2 linked regions of the Sinorhizobium fredii NGR234 genome follow. The protein of the gene in region 1 interacts with the protein of each later gene in a pairwise test. Links are inferred from orthologs where the notes say so. Each region holds a gene or a part of one and is shown on either strand. Other genes may lie near its edges. The genes, in order: uvrB and uvrA.

Region 1 (10,519 bases):
ATTGGAGGCGAGCAGCAGCACCACCGGCCAGACATAGGCGGGATTGACGGCAAGGGACATGAAGACCTCGGAAGGACGCGAATCGGTGTTCGAGGATGATCCGGCCGCCCCCGCCGTTTCAAGCCTCTCCATGCCGCGCGACCTGCAGTCCCTTCATCGTCGACATATCCCTGTCATCGAAAAGCAACGGGCGGCTCGGCCCGGTTGCTGTTGGCCGGAGATTGATCCGAGAAGACCGAAAATCCAAGCCGGCCGTTTCCCTTTTGTACTCCTTCCCCCTTGGCTTTCGGCCTGACTCTCTCCATATTCCCGGCCATGACCCGATCTCCGAAGAGTTCCCCGAAGAAACCGTCAACACCCAGCGGCTTCGAAGAGGCCCCGCAGGCGCCGCTTTCCGGTACGCCGCTGTCCGGCAATGTCTCCGACTGGGTGAAGCAACTCGAGGCGGAAGCAGAAACGTCCGCTTTCGAGAGCCAGCGGGAGATCGCCTCCAAGGCCGGCAAACACCGCAAGAAGGTCGAGATCACCGCCTCGAAAGCCGCTGCGAAGACCGTCGCGGGCAAGACCGCGCGCGGCACATCGATGGGCGGCAGCCACGACCCGAAGACGCGGGCCGCCGCCGGTCTCAACCCGGTGGCCGGTCTCGATGTCTCGCTCGAGGATGCCGACAAGCTGACGACCGGCTCCGGCGTTACCGCGACGGTCGAAGCGCTGGCGGCGCTGATCGAGAGCGGCAATCCGCTCTTCAAGGACGGCAAGCTCTGGACGCCGCACCGCCCGGCCCGGCCGGACAAATCCGAAGGCGGCATATCGCTGAAGATGGTGACCGACTACCAGCCCTCCGGCGACCAGCCGACGGCGATCGCCGACCTCGTCGACGGTCTCTCCTCCGGCGAGCGCAACCAGGTGCTGCTCGGCGTCACCGGCTCCGGCAAAACCTTCACCATGGCCAAGGTGATCGAGGCGACGCAGCGCCCGGCCGTCATCCTGGCGCCGAACAAGACGCTTGCCGCCCAGCTCTATTCCGAATTCAAGAACTTCTTCCCGGAGAATGCGGTCGAGTATTTCGTCTCCTACTACGACTACTACCAGCCGGAAGCCTACGTGCCGCGCTCCGACACCTATATCGAGAAGGAATCCTCGATCAACGAGCAGATCGACCGCATGCGCCACTCGGCAACGCGCTCGCTGCTCGAACGCGACGACGTCGTCATCGTCGCCTCGGTCTCCTGCATCTACGGTATCGGCTCAGTCGAGACCTATACGGCGATGACCTTCCAGATGACTGTCGGCGACCGGCTCGACCAGCGGCAATTGCTCGCCGACCTGGTGGCACAGCAATACAAGCGCCGCGACATGGATTTCCAGCGCGGTTCGTTCCGGGTGCGCGGCGACACGATCGAGATCTTCCCGGCTCACCTTGAGGATGCCGCCTGGCGCATCTCGATGTTCGGCGACGAGATCGACGCCATCACCGAATTCGACCCGCTGACCGGCCAGAAGACTGGCGACCTGAAATCGGTGAAGATCTACGCCAACTCGCACTATGTGACGCCGCGGCCGACGCTGAACGCCGCCACCAAGGCGATCAAGGACGAGCTGGCGCACCGCCTCACCGAGCTGGAACGGGCCGGCCGGCTGCTCGAAGCGCAGCGCCTCGAACAGCGCACCCGCTACGACCTGGAAATGCTGGAGGCGACTGGCTCCTGCCAGGGCATCGAGAACTATTCGCGCTACCTGACCGGCCGCAAGCCGGGCGAGCCGCCGCCGACGCTGTTCGAATATATTCCGGACAACGCGCTGATCTTCATCGACGAGAGCCACGTCACTATTCCGCAGATCGGCGGCATGTATCGCGGCGACTTCCGCCGCAAGGCGACGCTGGCCGAATACGGCTTCCGCCTACCCTCCTGCATGGACAACCGGCCCTTGCGCTTCGAGGAATGGGACGCGATGCGTCCGGACACGATCGCCGTCTCGGCAACCCCCGGCGGCTGGGAAATGGAGCAGTCCGGCGGCGTCTTCGCCGAACAGGTGATCCGCCCGACCGGCCTGATCGATCCGCCGGTCGAGGTACGCTCGGCCAAAACCCAGGTCGACGACGTGCTCGGCGAGATCCGCGAGACCGCCGCCGCCGGCTACCGCACCCTCGTCACCGTGCTGACCAAGCGCATGGCCGAGGACCTCACCGAATATCTGCACGAACAGGGCGTGCGGGTGCGCTACATGCACTCCGACATCGACACGCTGGAGCGCATCGAGATCATCCGCGACCTGCGCCTCGGCGCCTTCGACGTGCTGGTCGGCATCAACCTGCTGCGCGAGGGTCTCGACATTCCCGAATGCGGCTTCGTCGCCATCCTCGACGCCGACAAGGAAGGCTTCCTGCGCTCGGAAACCTCGCTGATCCAGACGATCGGCCGCGCCGCCCGCAATGTCGACGGCAAGGTCATCCTCTATGCCGACACCATCACCGGCTCGATGAGCCGGGCGATGGAGGAGACTGCCCGCCGCCGCGAGAAGCAGATGGCCTACAACCTCGAAAACGGCATCACGCCGGAATCGGTGAAGGCGAAGATCTCCGACATTCTCGACTCGGTCTACGAGCGCGACCATGTCCGCGCCGACATCTCCGGCGTCGCCGGCAAGGGCTTTGCCGAGGCCGGCCACCTCGTCGGCAACAATCTGCAGGCACATCTCAACGCGCTCGAAAAACAGATGCGCGACGCCGCCGCCGACCTCGACTTCGAAACCGCCGCGCGGCTGCGCGACGAGATCAAGCGCCTCAAGGCCGCGGAGCTTGCCGTGCTGGACGACCCGATGGCGCGGGAAGAGGCGCGGAGCGCCGAAGGCGCGACAGGGAAGCGAAAGGAAGAGGCGCGATCGCAGGAGAACCGAAAGGGCGCCTCCTCTTCGACGTCCCCGTCTTCTCCGTCATCCTCGGCTTCGACCCGAGGATCCAAAGCCACGGAGGAGAAGTCACTCTTCCAGAAACCCTCGCTCGACGACATGGGCCCGGGCACCGACACCGAGCGCCCCCTGTTCCGCAAGCCCGACCTCGACGAAATGGGCCGCGACGTGGCGATTCCTGCGGGCAGCGAGTCGGACGGGAAATCGCTGTTCAGGAAAAACAGCCTCGACGAGATGACCGTCGGCCGGACCGAGAAGCCGGTGACTGGGAAAGTGCCGGACAAACCGCTGGTCCGCGCCAAGCCCGGCGTCGGCTCCTACGAGGATCCGGCGGAAGAGAAGCGCCGGCAAGGCAGGACGAAGGGCAAGACCGGGCGGCCGGGACGGTAGCAGTCGTGGCGACAGACCAGGCTAGAATCGTATAGCCCGCTTTCTGGACAGGGCGCCGACAGGTGGCGTCCGTCGACGCAGATTCGCAAGAAGCCCTTCATCGTCCATCGGCTCGCCGCACGCGGAGCGCGCGTGCAGAGCCTCCATACATTTCAACTGCCACTTGAACTACGCGCTACAACTGCTCGTTACAACAGGCTTTTCCGCTTCCAATTTGCCTGACCGAGGGAACAAACGCGCGGACTACGAATTTCAGTTCTTTCTAATTTAGGGAGAACGAACATGTTGCCCCTGAAGCAACGTCTCATGAGCACCAGCGTAGCACTCCTGTCGGCGGGCTTTCTCGCCTCGGCAGCACCACCGGCAAGAGCCCAGGAGGCCGAACGGCCCATACTGACGGCGCAGCAGTGCAGCCCGCTGACGGAAGCCAACTATCAGCAATGCTGCATGGCGCAGAACCGCGCCGATATTCTCACGACCGAGCAGCTCGACCAATGCCCACCCTTTGCCACAGCGCTCATTCGCAACGTCTTTTCGACGACATCCACCGACGGCAACCCCACCGGCAGTAACGGCGGTGGCGGCTCCGGTGGCGGTGGCTCCGGCGGCGGCGGCGGCGGTGGCGGCGGCGGTGGTGGCGGCGGCGGCGGCAACGGCGGTGGCGGCGGCGGTGGCGGTGGCGGCGGCGGCGGTGGCGGCGGCGGCGGTGGCGGCGGCGGCGGCGATGGTGGCGGCGGCGGCAACGATGGTGGCGGCGGTGGCAACGACGGTGGCGGTGGCGGCCAGGATCCTGGAAGGGGTAACCAGGACCAACACAGAGATAACCAGGATCCCGGAAGGGGCAACCAGGATCAAAGACCGGATCACCGAGATCCCGGAAGAGGCAACCAGGATAGCGGCGACAACCGGTAGGACAGGTCCGGCGGGCGCAGGGGCGCTCCTCCCTGCTGAGGCCAAATAAATAAGTCGCGCCGGCTCACGGCAGCCGGCGCATGAGGTTCCCTTGTGGGAAATAGTAGGAGGAGACTTCTTCTAGCGCCTGGGGTCGGGCTCGCGAAGTCGGGGAAAGCGCGAATCCTACTTTTTCGCCAAGCGCCCCCTAGATCGAACCGATCGTCCCCACTTTCCGCGAATTGGACATCCAGCAACGTGTCGCCGGTCGGCGATCCCAATTGGCTGCAGATTGAAGTCTCTGCCAGAAGTAGGCGTTTGGAAGCGATTCGGAAGCCCCCTACTCCGCCGCCCGCGCCTCCACCTCCAGCGGCTCCATCTCATAGGAATAGCCTTCGAGCATCTGATAGGCCTGCTCGATCACGCCGATCTGCGCTTCGGCCGTCTTGATCGCATCGCTGATCGACTGGCTGCGGGCGCGCAGCATCGAGCCGAGGACGTCGGTCTCCGGCCGCCGGCCGAGGCGGTCGAGGTGCTTGCGGACGCGCGCCCGGTGGCGCTCCAGTTCGAGGATGTGGAAGCGCGTCTTGACGATGTCGTCGGAGAGCTTTCGGCGCATGGCCGCGATCGGATCGAAGCTGCCGGGCTCGCGCAGGTCGAGGATGAAGTCGTTGACGAGCGTCTCGAGCATCATCAGACCCTTGACCTGTTTGGGGTCGACGAGCTGCGGATCGTAGCCGGTGTCGTCAAAAACCTTGCGGCGCACTGGATCCTTCAAAAGGTCATAGGCCGTCTGCAGTTTGCCGAACTGCTCGGCATCGCCGCCGCGGTCCGGATGCGCCGTCTTCACCGCCCGGCGGTAGGCCGCCCGGATAGCCCGCTCATCGGCGTCGCGTTCAAGTCCAAGGAGGGCATAGGGATCGATCAAGCCGGCCACCTGTTGTTCATCGATTTGCAATGGTCCTGTCCGGTTCAGACCTACCGGTTCGCTGCGCCGGCAGCAAGTCCACGGCGATCGCATCGAAACCGCGCCACGCTCACCGAAGCGTCGCGGCGAAAATGTGGTGGAAACGAGGCAATCCACGACATTTGCGTGTTGGTTCGGCTTTATCAAAGTCCCGGAAAGCCCGGTCGTGCAAGGCATTGCGCAGGCGCGCCTGTAGGCGGAACTCTTCGCTTGCCTTTTACCCCGAATACTGCCAATCCTATCGCCGTTCGGGCGATTTCAATCCCGGAGACTGGACTTTCGTTTGAGCCCGGCCATAGCCGGGTCTGCCGCAAGCGGCATCGTAGACGTCTTTTCCCCGATATCGTGACCACTCGACGCCTTTCAGCCTACCGCTGAAGACGACATATTCGTTTCCCAAAAGGGGCACGAATCCACTACCTCAAGCAGCCAAGCCGTGCTATTGAAGCGCTGGGTTGCGGCAAAGACAGACTGAAGGAAAAGGACTTCTTCCATGGCCACCAAGGGCATCGTAAAATTCTTCAACCAGGACAAGGGTTTTGGTTTCATCACGCCGGACGGCGGCGCCAAGGACGTTTTCGTCCACATCTCCGCTGTTCAGGCCGCCGGCCTCGCGACGCTCAAGGATGGCCAGCAGGTCAGCTTCGACACCGAGCCGGACCGCATGGGCAAGGGCCCAAAGGCGGTCAACCTCCAGGCTCTCTAAGCCGGACGTTTCGATCGGATTTTGAAAGACGGCGCTTCGCAGGAGGCGCCGTTTTTTTGTTGCCTGCGGTGCCCCTCATCCGGCCTACAGCGCCGCGCGCCTTATCAGGCGCGCAAAGGTCGCTGTAGCACTTTGAATTGCTGCATGTCTTCGTCCCCTCGCCCCGCTTGCGGGGAGAGGGTTAGTCCTCGGGTTAAACCCGAGGAGAGGGGCAAAGCCAGGCAGACCCGCGAGTGCCCCTATTCCGCCGCTTGGCGCGCCGTGATCGCCACGAACACAGCCTCGAAGGCGGCGTGGATCACCTCCGGGCCGGCGCCCTTGCGGGTGGCGTCGGCGGAAAGCATCTGGCGGTAGCGCCGCGCGCCGGGCCAGCCCTGGAAGAGCCCGACCATGTGGCGCGTCACATGGATCAGCCGGCCGCCATTGTCGATATGGGCGGCAGCATAGGCCGCCATGGCGTCGCGCACATCCGCCCAGAAGGTGAGCGACAGGCAATGGCCGCGCTCCGAGAAGCTGTCGGGGTCAAGCGGCACAGGTGGAGCGCCGGTCAGCGGATGGGCGAAATAGCCGTCCGCGGCGGTGAGCAAGCCGCTGTCGTGGTAGGCGGCGCGGCCGAGCATGACCCCGTCCAGGGGGACCTCATGTTCGGCCTCGGCCACGGCAAGCTTCGGCGCATGCGCCGGGAGCAATCGCGGATCGAGATGCGCGAGCGCCTGATCCAACGTCTGAAGACCGCCGTTGAGGCCGATGAAAAGGTTCTTATTTTCCGACTTGAGCCGGTGCACGAGGCCGTAATCGAGCGGCGGGATTTCGCGGTTTTCCCGCGGCGACAGGCCCTGCAGCCAGGCCTTGCGGGCATGCACCCAGACGGCATCCGCGCCGGCGCTCTTGACGCGGGCGACAAGCGCGCGAAGCGCCACCTCGGGATCCTGATCATCGACGCCGATGCGGCACTTGACGGTGACCGGGATCGTCACGGCCTCCTTCATCGCCGCCACGCATTCGGCGACCAGCGCCGGCTCCTGCATCAGGCAGGCCCCAAAGGTGCCGGATTGCACCCGGTCCGAGGGGCAGCCGACATTCATGTTGATCTCGTCATAGCCGAAAGCTTCGGCGATCCGCGCCGCCTCCGCCATCTTCGCCGGATCGTTGCCGCCAAGCTGCAGCGCGACCGGATGCTCCGCGGCGTCATGGCCGAGCAGCCTGTCCCGATCGCCCCGCAGGATTGCATCGGCGACGATCATTTCCGTATAGAGCAGCGCATGGCGCGAGAGCTGCCGCGCGAAGAAGCGATAGTGCCGATCGGTCCAGTCGATCATCGGCGCCACGGCGAACACGGGCCGCTTGAAGTATCGCCCCTTCTCAAACGTTCCGACCGTTTGCGACGTCTCTCTCATGGTCTGATCAAATCTCTTCCATCTTCTTGACCGCGCGCAGCGCGGCCAAATGGCGGCATTTGCAGCCTCGATTTGGCGCGCGAAATCCAAACGACCGCGCCATGCGGACGCCTTATACTGCGCCGACATCGATAAAGCGAGATGGCTTGGCTGTTCGGTGCGCTACGCAGATGCTAGGTGGCGCCCATGCGATGCAATTGGCTGCCTAGACCCAGGGCGATGAACCGGGGCGCATACATCGTCATGCGGCGGAAATCCCTCGCCCGTTACCGAAATCCTGCCTGGCGAAACCATTCCTGGACGCCGGCCAGCACTGCCGCCTTGGCGGTTTCGAGCGTCGACGCATAGTGAAAGCCGGTATTGTTGGTGCCATTGCAATGGGAAATCCGCCAGGCCCAGTCGCTCATCGTCTCGCGCTTCATGACGAAGGCGACTTCGTGCCGACCGAGCATGGCACAGTAGATCCCGTTGCGCAGCGGTAACCACGTCAAACGAATTTCTGCAACCTCTATCATTTATGCCTCCCCAGCAGAAAATATATAGGCCCGCGGTCAAGTCATTGAAACCCGCACATTTAAGGGGCTTTCTGTCCAACGTCGCGACGGAGGACGGCTCTCCGATTGGTGAACAACCCTGGATAGGAAATTTGCGCCTGGCCGAGGTGGGGAAGCGAGCGGCAGCAATCCCTCGCCCGCATCGGATCGCCCGAATTCTCGAAATTGCGGACAAACGAAAAATCCTGCGCTAGATTGAGGAGCCTTGCCCGCCGACGCGCACAAAGGCCGCGCGGAACCGGACAATGGCCGACGACGTTTTTTGCATTGAATCCCGGGAGTCGGGAGGAGCAGTGCGCGAGGGGCCCTCCACCCGACGACCGGAACCGAAATCGCGGTACGCCCGGACTTGCCCGGGACGTTGTTCTTCAGGAGGAGAAGCATGCATCAGGTGTTGTGGAACCGTCCCATCGAGCTTGGGTTGATTAGCGGCGATGTCCGCATGGTGAAGGGGCCGTCCGACGCGCTCGCATGCCTGGCCGGCCAATGGCCCCACCGCGGTCCCTATTACGTCGCGGCGCGGAGCGCCTGCCGCGCGGCGATCGCCGGCCGCCGGACTCCTGACGAGGCCCGCAGGCTGTTCATTTTCGCGGTTGAAGAAGCGCACCTGACGGCTCATTGAGCCGGCGAGACGCAGTCGCAGGCCGGCCACTGTTCAGTGTCTGTGGACGGCGAGACCTCTATTGTTCCAATATGCCCTGCCGAAACGCCTTCGACGGCAGCAATTATATTATTTATAGATAGATCGAAGCGCTCAAAAATAGTATTAATGTCACAGAGAGACGGCTTTGCTTGAAGACCAGGGCCGTTTCCAATATAAGCTATGACGCAAACTCCAAGTCATCAGCATGCCTTCGGGCCCGGCCAGATTGCGGCCGATCTTGAAATGACACGGAAATTTCCGCGAAACCGCCAGATTTCTGTCGTGAAGTGTTCATTTAAAACACGTATATTCTGAGGTGCCTCATAAAGAACAAGTTCGGAGTGTTTAACTCCGGATCAAAAGGGAAAAGAAAATAATACGGGAGAGACATCATGATGAGAGAGAGCAATCTCCGACGTATCGTCGAAGTCAGCATGAAACGTGAAACCGGCCGCAAGGACATAGGCATCATGACCGTCCGCCAGGCCCTTGAACTTCCCGAAGTACCGAGCCTCGAATACAGCCACCCGGAACTGAACTCGCGCTCGGACGGTCGCTTTCTGACCCGCGACCAGCTTGAAGCCTATGCCCGCTGCGCCTGACCTCAGACCTCACGGGCCCAATAAATTCCCCTCGGCATAAGTTTGCCTATTGCCGCAGCCCTTCCGGCTGCTAACGTCCCACCAAGATTCGCTACAGCGCCACCGCCCATCACCGGCATGGGAGGTCGCTGTAGCGTTTTGACTTTCCGCATCATTCCCTACAGCGCCGCTCGCCTTATCAAGCGCGCAAAGGTCGCTGGAGCACTTTGAATTGCTGCATGTCTCTTTAAATCGAGGTCGATTTAAGGAGACATGCAGTAGAGTCAGGCGAGGACCGAACGACCATGGAAACCGTCATACCGCCTTCATTGCCTGTCCTCTTGCCGATTTTCGAGAGCCCCGTCGGATTTCCGGTCCGGCGCGTCTATTGCGTCGGACGCAATTATGCCGCCCATGCGCGGGAAATGGGCCATGACCCCGACCGCGAACCGCCCTTCTTTTTCCAGAAGAATGCGGACAACCTGCTGCTCCCCGGCCAGGATTTCCCCTACCCGCCGCTCTCCTCCGACGTGCATCACGAGGTGGAGCTGGTCGTCGCCCTAAGGCATGGCGGTGCGGACATCCCGATCGAGGAGGCGATCGCGCATGTCTATGGCTATGGCGTCGGCATAGATTTTACCCGCCGCGACCTGCAGGCGCAGGCGAAGGAGGCGGGGCGCCCCTGGACCGCGGCCAAGGCCTTCGAGCATTCCGCGCCGATCTCCGCGATCGCACCGGCGACCGCAGTCGGCCATCCGACGAATGGAAATATCTGGCTGAAGGTCAATGGCGAGATGCGCCAACAGGGCGACCTCGCCCAGATGATCTGGACCGTACCGGAGATCATCGCCGAACTGTCGCGTCTCTTCACACTGGCGCCGGGCGACATCATCATGACCGGCACGCCCGCGGGGGTTGGGGCGGTACAGCGCGGCGACGTCGTCACCTGCGGTATCGACGGCCTCGCGGCGCTCTCCGTCAAGGTCGTCTGATCGTATCGGGCGGCAGGAAAAGCCGGACGCGCCTTCCTCCAAGCACAAGGAACACACCATGCCACTCTATGCGCTGGGACCGCTGCAGCCGACCACGCCACCGGAAGGCAGCTACTGGGTCGCGCCTGATGCCAATGTCATAGGGCGGGTGGAGATCGGCGAGGAGGTCGGCATCTGGTTCGGCGCGACGTTGCGCGGCGACAACGAGCCGATCCGGATCGGCGCGCGGACCAACATCCAGGAGGCGGTGATCGTCCATGTCGACCCAGGCTTCCCGGTGACGATCGGCGAAGGCTGCACGATCGGCCATAGAGCGATCGTTCATGGCTGCACCATCGGCGACAATTCGCTGATCGGCATGGGTGCCACCATCCTGAACGGCGCCAGGATCGGCCGCAACTGCCTGGTCGGCGCCAATGCGCTGATCACCGAGGGCAAGGAATATCCCGACAATTCACTGATCGTCGGAGCGCCCGCCAAGGCGATAC
Region 2 (10,448 bases), 200 kb from region 1 along the record:
CGCGCTTGAAGGCGACGACTTCCGAGGTTGCGGCGGCTGTTGCCGGCTCCAGCTTGCGGACGGCGTTGCCGGCGATCGCGGTGACCGTGGCGCCGCCCGAGGCGCGGGTCGGAGCGCCGGTGGAGGCCCCCTTCGGCTCCGAGCGGTCGGCCGTGCCGCCGACGACCGTCGGCTTGTAGCCGCGCGTCCAGCCGGTCGAGACGAGGTTGGTCTTGCCTTCCTGGATGCCGCGGCCGAGCGCCGTGTTGCTGAAATCGGAGGTGTCGACATGGGCGAGGTCGTGACGGCCGAGATAGGAAACGGCGAGCTCGCGGAACACGTAGTCGAGGATCGACGTGGCGTTCTTGATCGCGTCGTTGCCCTGGACCATGCCGGCCGGCTCGAACTTGGTGAAGGTGAAGGCCTCCACATATTCCTCGAGCGGCACGCCATATTGGAGACCGAGCGAGATGGCGATGGCGAAGTTGTTCATCATCGCCCGGAAGGCCGCACCTTCCTTGTGCATGTCGATGAAGATTTCGCCCAAGCGGCCGTCGCCGAATTCGCCGGTGCGCAGATACACCTTGTGGCCGCCGACGATCGCCTTCTGGGTATAGCCCTGGCGGCGGTTCGGTAGTTTTTCGCGGGCGCGGATGACCTTTTCGATGACGCGCTCGACAATCTTCTCGGTGACCGCGACCGCCTGGGCGGCGGCCGGCGCCTGCAACAGCTCCTCGATCGCCTCCTCGTCCTCCTCGTCCTCGATCAGCGAGGCGTTCAGCGGCTGCGACAGCTTGGAGCCATCGCGATAGAGGGCGTTGGCCTTCAGCGCCAGCTTCCAGGAAAGCATGTAGGCGTTCTTGCAATCCTCGACGGTCGCCTCGTTCGGCATGTTGATCGTCTTGGAGATGGCGCCCGAGATGAACGGCTGGGCGGCCGCCATCATGCGGATGTGGCTTTCGACCGAAAGGTAGCGCTTACCGATCTTGCCGCAGGGGTTGGCGCAATCGAAGACCGGCAAATGCTCGGCCTTCAGGAAGGGCGCGCCCTCGAGCGTCATGGCGCCGCAGACGTGAATGTTGGCAGCTTCGATGTCCTTCCTGGAGAAGCCGAGATGCTCGAGCAGATTGAAGTCCATCGAGGCGAGCTGCTCGTCGCTGACCTTCAGCGTGCCCTTGAGGAAGTCGGCGCCGAGCGTCCACTGATTGAAGACGAACTTGATATCGAAGGCGGACTTCAGCGCCGCATTGACGGCATCGACCTTCTCATCGGTGAAGCCCTTTGCCTTCAGCGTCGTCGGATTGATGGCCGGTGCCTGGTTGAGGTTGCCGTGGCCGACCGCATAGGCCTCGATTTCGGCGATCTGGCTCTCCGAATAGCCGAGCGTGCGCAGCGCCTCCGGAACGGCCCGGTTGATGATCTTGAAGTAGCCGCCGCCGGCGAGCTTCTTGAACTTCACCAGCGCGAAATCGGGCTCGATGCCGGTGGTGTCGCAATCCATGACGAGGCCGATCGTGCCGGTCGGCGCGATCACGGTCGCCTGGGCGTTGCGGTAGCCGTGCTTTTCGCCAAGTTCGACGGCCTCGTCCCAGGCGCTCTTGGCGTGGGCGATCAGCTCCTGATCCGGGCAATCGGCATGGATGAGCGCGACCGGGTTGACCGACAGGCCCTCATAGCCGGTGGTCTCGCCATGGGCGGCGCGGCGGTGGTTGCGCATGACGCGCAGCATGTTCTCACGGTTCGGCGCAAAGCCGGGGAAGGGGCCGAGCTTGGCCGAGATCTCGGCCGAGGTTGCGTAGGCAACGCCGGTCATGATCGCGGTCAGCGCGCCGGCGATGGCGCGGCCTTCGGCCGAGTCATAGGGGATGCCGGACGACATCAGCAGGCCGCCGATATTGGCGTAGCCGAGGCCGAGCGTGCGGTACTCATAGGAGAGCTCGGCGATCTCGCGCGACGGGAACTGCGCCATCATCACCGAGACTTCGAGAACGACCGTCCAGAGGCGAACGGCATGCTCGTAATCGGCGATGTTGATCCGCTTGGTGGCGGCATCCTTGAACTGCATCAGGTTCAAGGAAGCGAGGTTGCAGGCCGTGTCGTCGAGGAACATGTATTCCGAGCACGGGTTGGAGGCGCGGATCGGGCCGGCCGCCGGGCAGGTGTGCCAGTCGTTCATCGTCGTGTTGAAGTGCAGGCCCGGATCGGCTGAGGCCCAGGCCGCGTAGGAGATCGACTCCCAGAGATCGCGGGCCTTCAGCGTCTTCATGACGCGGCCGTCCTTGCGGGCCGTCAGGTTCCATTCGTCATCCGCTTCGACGGCGCGCAGGAAGTCGTCCTTGATCGAGACGGAGTTGTTGGAGTTCTGGCCGGAGACGGTCAGGTAGGCTTCCGAATCCCAGTCCGTGTCATAGGTCTTGAACTGGATGTCCTTGTAGCCCTGGCGGGCGAACTGGATGACGCGCTTGACGTAGTTTTCCGGCACCAGCGCCTGCTTGGCGGCGCGGATCTCGCGCTTCAGGGCCGGGTTCTGCTTCGGGTCGAAGCAGGCGTCGTCGCTGCCGTCGCAATTGACGCAGGCCTTCATGATCGCCTTCAGGTGCTTGGCGACGATCTTCGAGCCCGTGACGAGAGCCGCGACCTTCTGCTCTTCCTTGACCTTCCAGTTGATGTATTCCTCGATATCCGGATGGTCGATGTCGACGACCACCATCTTGGCGGCGCGGCGCGTCGTGCCGCCCGACTTGATGGCGCCGGCGGCGCGGTCGCCGATCTTCAGGAAGCTCATCAGGCCGGAGGACTTGCCGCCGCCCGAGAGCTTTTCGCCTTCGGCGCGCAGATGCGAGAAGTTGGAGCCAGTGCCCGAGCCGTATTTGAAGAGGCGCGCCTCGCGCACCCAGAGGTCCATGATGCCGCCCTCATTGACGAGGTCGTCGCCGACCGACTGGATGAAGCAGGCATGCGGCTGCGGGTGCTCATAGGCCGACTTCGACTTGGTCAGCTTGCCGGTGAAGGGGTCGACATAGAAATGGCCCTGGCCGGGGCCGTCGATGCCATAGGCCCAGTGCAGGCCGGTGTTGAACCATTGCGGCGAATTCGGCGCGACGCGCTGGGTGGCGAGCATATAGGCAAGCTCGTCGCGGAAGGCGCTGGCGTCCTCTTCCGTTTCGAAATAGCCGCCCTTCCAGCCCCAGTAGGCCCAGGTGCCGGCGAGGCGATCGAAAACCTGCCGGGCGTCGGTTTCGGAACCGTATTGCTCGTCCTTCGGCAGCGCCTTCAGTGCTTCGGTGTCGGGAACCGAGCGCCACAGGAAGGAGGGCACGTCGTTCTCCTCAACGCGCTTCAGCTTGGCCGGCACGCCCGCCTTGCGGAAATATTTCTGGGCGAGAATGTCGGCGGCGACCTGGGAGAATTGCGCCGGCACGTCGATATCGGCAAGGCGGAAGACGATCGACCCGTCCGGATTCTTGATCTCGCTCGTCGCCTTGCGGAATTCTATCTCGGCATAGGCGGATTGCCCTGCCTTCGTGAACCGACGTTCGATCTTCATTGTCCCGTCCTTTTGCCATGCGCCAAGGCGCAGTTAACCCCGCCCGGCCGCGAGGTCTCCCGCAGCCAGCTTCAGCTTCCGTTCGCTAGAGGAAACCCAAACCAGGGTCTCCAGTATCTTGTGGTGATGCTGGCTGCAAACACTAAATATAGTATTAACAGGTTCTTTACGCCAGCCTGAATGTCGTTTCGGCGGCCCAAAAAATCGCGCAAAATTCCCGCTGCGGCCCACGCGGGGATCATCCGCTTCAGCCACCTGCCAGAACCGACGATTTGGGGGATGAACCGGTCACTTCATTTCCCGGTCCGCCGCCGTCGCAACGTGAAATCCATTAACCGTGAATCGCCTTTGGGCGTCAAGGGGTGGTTTGTGACGGAATTTTGAGCGCTATATCTTGTGTGGATCGACTGTGGAAAACGGGGACATCTACCAATCCGTTGAAAATCAGGGGGTTCGGGTGGCTGCCTTGCAACAGGCGGCAACGCCGGACAGAAAATGAGAGTTTTCACGGGTAAAAAAACAGGTAGGGGGCATTCCGAAATTCTACTGACAATTGCGAAACGCGCCGGAATGTGAAGCGCTCGCTCTCCTGATTCGAATGACTACATGTGGTGGCCGTGAGGTCGGCCTCCGAAGCACGATGCCACCTCGCGAATTGCTGCGCACATCGACGCGGACCTGGTCCTGTTTCGCGCGCTAGCTCACCCGCTTCTGCAGTTCCCGGGCGCCATTCGGCGCATTGACCTTGCCCGAGCTGATGAAGAAGGCGAAGACGTCGCGGGGCGCCTTCTCCGCCTTCCGGTTCGGCGCGCTCTTTTCCAGCCCATCCGGCTCGCCGCCCGCTGCAAAGGTCTTGAGCCTTTCGGCCCAGAGGTCGAGGCCGACCGGCGGATAGCAGGTCTTGACGTCGTCGCTGCCCTTCTGCAGCCGGGCATAGACGAAATCCGCGGTGACGTCGGCAATCATCGGGTAGTCCTCGTGCTCGGCGAGAACCGCCGCCACTTTGTGCTTATCGAGGAGCGCGACGAACTCCGGCACCTGGAAGGAAGGGTGGCGGACTTCGACGACGTGCCGGAGCTTCAAGCCGTCCTGCTTTTCCGGCAGCAGCTTCAGAAAGCCCTCGAAGTCCTGCGGATCGAACTTCTTGGTCGGGGCGAACTGCCACAGGATGGGACCGAGCCGGTCGCCAAGTTCCGTCAGGCCCTGCGTCAGGAATCGCTCCATGGATTCGCCGGCCTCCGCCAGCACCTTGCGATTCGTCACGAAGCGGCTGGCCTTCAGGGAGAATATGAAGCCGTCCGGCACCTCTGCTGCCCATTTGGCGAAGGTGGCCGGCTTCTGCGAGCTGTAATAGGTGCCGTTGACCTCGATGGCGCGCAGTTCCTTGCCGGCGAATTCAAGCTGCCGCTTCTTCGGAAGGTCGGAGGGATAGAAGCTTTCCTCCCAGGGCTCGAAATTCCAGCCGCCGATGCCGACACGGATCTTTCCTGCTTCTGCCATCATTTCCTCCTCGAGGGCCGCAACGCGCCCGTACTCCCGTCTCATTTGTCGCGCAGGTTCGCCCGTCGAGATGCAGGCGAGCGCAAGACTTGGTCGATCCTAAAAAGGAACCGCCACCCGATTACTCGGCCGCGACGACTTTCCTCACTGTCCGGCGCTCCAGAAGCTCCTTCAGGAACTGACCGGTATAGGAGCGAGGTTCCTTCACCACGTCTTCCGGCGTTCCCTTCGCGATGACCTCGCCGCCGCCGTCACCGCCTTCTGGCCCGAAGTCGATGACCCAGTCGGCCGTCTTGATGACCTCGAGATTGTGCTCGATCACCACCACCGAGTTGCCCTGGTTGACGAGTTCATGCAGAACTTCAAGTAGCTTGGCTACGTCGTGGAAATGCAAGCCGGTTGTCGGCTCATCGAGGATGTAGAGCGTGCGTCCGGTCGAGCGCTTCGACAGTTCCTTGGCGAGCTTGACGCGCTGGGCTTCGCCGCCCGACAGGGTATTCGCCTGCTGGCCGATCTTGATATAGCCGAGCCCGACCTGGTTCAGCGTCACCAGCTTGTCGCGGACGGCCGGAACGGCCGAGAAGAATTCGACACCTTCCTCGACCGTCATGTCGAGAACGTCGGCGATCGACTTGCCCTTGAAATGCACGTCGAGCGTTTCGCGGTTGTAGCGCTTGCCGTGGCAGACGTCGCAGGTGACATAGACATCCGGCAGGAAGTGCATCTCGATCTTGATGACGCCGTCGCCCTGGCAGGCTTCGCAGCGGCCGCCCTTGACATTGAACGAGAAGCGGCCCGGCTGGTAGCCGCGGGTCTTCGCCTCCGGCAGTCCGGCGAACCAGTCGCGAATCGGCGTGAAGGCGCCGGTATAGGTCGCCGGGTTCGAGCGCGGCGTCCGGCCGATCGGCGACTGGTCGATGTCGATCACCTTGTCGATATGCTCGAAGCCATCGATCCGGTCGTGGTCGGCGGGGTTCTCGCGCGCCCCCATGACCCGGCGGGCGGCCGCCTTGTAGAGCGTCTCGATCAGGAAGGTCGACTTGCCGCCCCCCGAAACGCCGGTGACGGCGGTGAAGACGCCAAGCGGGATCGACGCGGTCACGTTCTTCAGATTGTTAGCCCGCGCGCCTACGACGGTGATTTCCTTCTTCTTTTTCGGTTTACGTCGTTCGCCTGGAACGGCGACGGAGAGTTCGCCGGAGAGATATTTCCCGGTCAGCGACTTAGGGTTGTCCATGATGTCGGAGGGCGTGCCCTCGGCGACGATCTCGCCGCCGTGAATGCCGGCGGCCGGGCCGATGTCGACGACATGGTCCGCCGTCAGGATCGCATCCTCGTCATGCTCGACGACGATGACGGTGTTGCCGATGTCGCGCAGATGCCGAAGCGTTTCGAGCAGGCGGGCATTGTCGCGTTGGTGCAGGCCGATCGACGGCTCGTCGAGCACGTAGAGCACGCCGGTCAACCCGGAGCCGATCTGCGAGGCCAGGCGGATCCGCTGGCTCTCGCCGCCGGAAAGCGTACCGGAATTGCGCGACAGGCTCAGATATTCGAGGCCGACATCGTTCAGGAAACGCAGCCGCTCGCGGATCTCCTTGAGGATGCGCACGGCGATTTCGTTCTGCTTGGTGCTGAGCCTTTCGGGAAGCGTTTCGAACCAGTCGCGCGCGGCGCGGATCGACATCTCGGTGAGCTCGCCGATATGCGACTTGTCGATCTTGACGGCCAGCGCCTCCGGTTTCAGCCGGTAGCCGGCGCAGGCGGGGCAGGGCGCCGCCGACATGAAGCGCTCGATCTCCTCGCGCGCCCAGGCGCTGTCGGTCTCCTTCCAGCGCCGCTCGAGGTTGGGCACGATGCCTTCGAAGGTCTTCGTCGTGTTATAGGAGCGGGCGCCGTCCTGATAATGGAAGGTGATCTTCTCTTCCGTGCCGTGCAGGATCGCCTTCTGCGCCGCCTCGGAGAGCTCGCTCCAGCGAGTGCCGAGCTTGAAGTCGAAGACCTTGCCGAGCGCCTCGAGCGTCTGGTTGTAGTAGGGCGAGGTCGATTTCGCCCAAGGCGCGATCGCGCCGTCCCGCAAGGTGCGGTTCGGCTCGGGGACGATCAGCGCCTCGTCGATCTTCTGCTGGCTGCCGAGGCCGTCGCAGGTGGTGCAGGCGCCGAAGGGATTGTTGAAGGAGAACAGCCGCGGTTCGATTTCCGGAATGGTGAAGCCGGAAACCGGGCAGGCGAATTTCTCCGAGAACAGCACCCGCTCATGCGTTTCGTTCAGCGACTTGTTGGCGGAGCCGCCGGCGGCCGTCTCTTCCGGCGGCAGCGGCTTATCGGCGAATTCGGCGATTGCCAGACCGTCGGCGAGCGTCAGGCAGGTTTCCAGGCTGTCCGCAAGCCGGGTGGCAAGATCGGCCCGCACGACCACGCGGTCGACGACGACATCGATGTCATGCTTGTATTTCTTGTCGAGCGCCGGCACATCGGCAATCTCATAGAACTGGCCGTCGACCTTGACGCGCTGGAAGCCCTTTTTCATCAGCTCGGCGAGTTCCTTCTTGTACTCGCCCTTACGGCCGCGCACGAGCGGCGCAAGGATATAGAGTCGCGTGCTCTCGCCGAACTCCAGGACGCGGTCGACCATCTGGCTGACAGTCTGGCTCTCGATCGGCAGGCCCGTCGCGGGCGAATAGGGCACGCCGACGCGCGCGAAGAGCAGGCGCAGATAGTCGTAGATCTCGGTGACCGTGCCGACCGTCGAGCGCGGGTTGCGCGAGGTCGTCTTCTGCTCGATCGAGATCGCCGGCGACAGCCCGTCGATCTGGTCGACGTCCGGCTTCTGCATCATCTCCAGGAACTGCCGGGCATAGGCCGATAGGCTCTCGACATAGCGGCGCTGGCCCTCGGCATAGATCGTGTCGAAGGCGAGCGAAGACTTGCCCGAGCCCGAAAGGCCGGTCATCACGATCAGCTTGTTGCGCGGCAGGTCGAGGTCGATGCCTTTGAGGTTATGCTCGCGCGCGCCGCGAATGGAGAGGGTCTTGAGTTCGCTCATCGGAAGCCAGTTTTGCATGTCGGTTGAAAGCCTCCTATGTAATGACGAGAACGCCCATGTCGAGGCGCAATCGGCAAAGAGGCGGCTCAATTGCGATTCGGTTGACAGGATAATACGGGAATATTAGAACAAAGAAAGAACAAACATAAGCCAAAGCCTGCCAAATGAGCTGTGGATTATGTAGGATGCGGGGCGTATCGGCGGCGGCTGGCCGCTAAGATGCGCGCTCTTGAGATATTTGAAAGCCGGGCCGGCGGTTCGGCGGAAACACGGGAAAAGCGATATGGCTGGTAGCGTCAACAAGGTGATCTTGATCGGGAATGTCGGGGCCGACCCGGAAATCCGGCGCACGCAGGACGGCCGGCCGATCGCCAACCTGAGGATCGCCACTTCGGAGACCTGGCGCGACCGCAACAGCGGCGAACGCCGTGAAAAGACGGAATGGCACAATGTCGTCGTCTTCAGCGAAGGCCTCTGCAAGGTCGTCGAGCAATATGTGAAGAAGGGCGCCAAGCTCTATATCGAAGGCCAGTTGCAGACGCGCAAATGGCAGGACCAGAACGGCAATGACCGTTACACGACGGAAGTCGTGCTGCAAGGGTTCAGCTCGACGCTGACGATGCTCGATGGTCGCGGCGAGGGCGGCGGAGCCGGTCGCGGCGGCAGCGATTACGGCGGTGGCGGCGGTTACGAGGATTATGATCAGCCGCGGCAATCCTCCGGCGGCGGACGCTCCGGCGGCCAGTCGAACCAGGGCGGCGGCAATTTCTCACGCGATCTCGACGACGACATTCCGTTCTGATCGGCAGGATCGAGAACCCCGAAGAACGTTCGGCCCGCCTCTGAGCGGGCCGTTGCGCGTTTAGACCTGGAATGCCGAGCGGACGCCATCGACGACGAACTGCACGGCCAGCGCCGCGAGGATCACGCCGAGGAGGCGGGTCAGGATCGCCCGACCGGTGACGCCGAGAAAGCGGTCGATCCGATCAGCGATCACCAGGGCCAGAAAGAGCAGTGCCATCGAGGCGGCGATGACGATGAGAAGTTGCGCGCGACCTATGACCGAGGGAAGGGAACTACCGAGAAGGATGGTTGCCGAGATCGCTCCGGGACCCGCGATCAGCGGCAGGGCGAGGGGGAAGACGGCAATATTGTGAATGTGGTCCTTCGTTACCGCCGTTTCGCCGGTTTTTTCCTTTCGCTCCTGGCGCCGCTCGAAGATCATCTCGAAGGAGATCCAGAAGAGAAGCAGGCCGCCGGCGATGCGGAAGGCGCCGATCGAGATGCCCAGCAGTCCGAGAATGCCGTCGCCGAAGAGGGCAAAAGCAGCGAGAATGAAGAAGGCGATCAACGAGCCGCGCGTGGCAACCTGGAAGCGCTCCTGCCGGTTCAATCCGACCGTGAGGCTCAGGAAGATTGGCGCGAGACCCGGCGGATCGAGTGTGACGAGCAGCGTCGTCAGCGCATTGACCAACAGATCGACATTGAACATCCGTTCCCCCTCCGGATCCTCCAGGGCAGTTCCCTGGTCGCGCTGCATTCTTAGGTAACCCATGCGCGCTTGGGAAGGGCCGACTAGTCAATCGCCGCGCGATAGCATACACCGGGCGCGGGCGGGCACGCCGGATGTGTTCGATGTTTGCGCAAAAGCCTTTCCGATTTATGGGTGCGTGCCCTAGAAAAGCCCGTTACACCGGCAAAAGGCTGTTCAAAACCATTGGCCAAAATTGGCGCTCGAAGCGGCATTCGGCTATAAGAACTGACTGATTCTGAACAAAGATCGTGATCGACATTGACTGAGCAAAGCACTCCCGGCGGCGGAAAGACTCCGCCAGGCATCGAGCCGATTTCCATCATCGAGGAAATGCAGCGGTCCTATCTCGATTACGCCATGAGCGTCATCGTTTCCCGCGCGCTTCCCGATGTACGCGACGGCTTGAAACCCGTTCACCGCCGCATCCTCTACGGGATGAGCGAACTCGGCATCGATTGGAATAAGAAATACGTCAAATGCGCCCGTGTTACCGGTGACGTGATGGGTAAATACCATCCGCACGGCAACATGGCGATCTACGATGCGCTGGCGCGCATGGCGCAGGATTGGTCGCTCAGATTGCCGCTGATCGACGGCCAGGGCAATTTCGGCTCCGTCGACGGCGATCCGCCGGCGGCCGAGCGCTATACCGAGTGCCGGCTTCAGAAGGCGGCCCATTCGCTGCTCGACGACCTCGACAAGGAAACGGTCGATTTCCGCGACAACTACGACGGCACGCTGCAGGAGCCGGTCGTCGTTCCGGCGAAGTTCCCGAACCTGCTCGTCAACGGCGCGGGCGGCATTGCCGTCGGCATGGCGACCAACATCCCGCCCCACAATCTGAG

Evidence for each region.
Region 2: the proteins of uvrB (region 1) and uvrA interact in binary tests that used the Escherichia coli proteins (3 or more experiments, as listed by UniProt). The link is inferred for Sinorhizobium fredii NGR234 from one-to-one orthologs.

What each region holds. Positions count from the first base shown.
Region 1 is NC_012587.1:1,808,452-1,818,970, forward strand. The notes cover bases 1-3,500. They hold uvrB (excinuclease ABC subunit UvrB), read left to right. Parts: upstream 1-315; coding sequence 316-3,300; downstream 3,301-3,500. Other genes in these bases: NGR_RS19995 (DMT family protein), read right to left, coding at 1-60. Outside these bases: NGR_RS32395 (hypothetical protein), read left to right, coding at 3,583-4,212; NGR_RS20010 (DnaJ domain-containing protein), read right to left, coding at 4,532-5,119; NGR_RS20015 (cold-shock protein), read left to right, coding at 5,652-5,864; tRNA dihydrouridine(20/20a) synthase DusA, read right to left, coding at 6,104-7,261; NGR_RS20025 (hypothetical protein), read right to left, coding at 7,528-7,776; NGR_RS20030 (DUF982 domain-containing protein), read left to right, coding at 8,198-8,437; NGR_RS20035 (hypothetical protein), read left to right, coding at 8,851-9,060; NGR_RS20040 (fumarylacetoacetate hydrolase family protein), read left to right, coding at 9,345-10,031; NGR_RS20045 (gamma carbonic anhydrase family protein), read left to right, coding at 10,090-10,519. UniProt on the Escherichia coli protein: The UvrABC repair system catalyzes the recognition and processing of DNA lesions. A damage recognition complex composed of 2 UvrA and 2 UvrB subunits scans DNA for abnormalities.
Region 2 is NC_012587.1:1,598,698-1,609,145, forward strand. What follows is about bases 4,948-8,376. They hold uvrA (excinuclease ABC subunit UvrA), read right to left. Parts: upstream 8,070-8,376; coding sequence 5,148-8,069; downstream 4,948-5,147. Other genes in these bases: NGR_RS19035 (DUF72 domain-containing protein), read right to left, coding at 4,948-5,026; NGR_RS19045 (single-stranded DNA-binding protein), read left to right, coding at 8,353-8,376. Also shown: NGR_RS19030 (vitamin B12-dependent ribonucleotide reductase), read right to left, coding at 1-3,526; more of NGR_RS19035, read right to left, coding at 4,223-4,947; more of NGR_RS19045, read left to right, coding at 8,377-8,871; NGR_RS19050 (MarC family protein), read right to left, coding at 8,932-9,561; gyrA (DNA gyrase subunit A), read left to right, coding at 9,862-10,448. UniProt on the Escherichia coli protein: The UvrABC repair system catalyzes the recognition and processing of DNA lesions. UvrA is an ATPase and a DNA-binding protein. A damage recognition complex composed of 2 UvrA and 2 UvrB subunits scans DNA for abnormalities.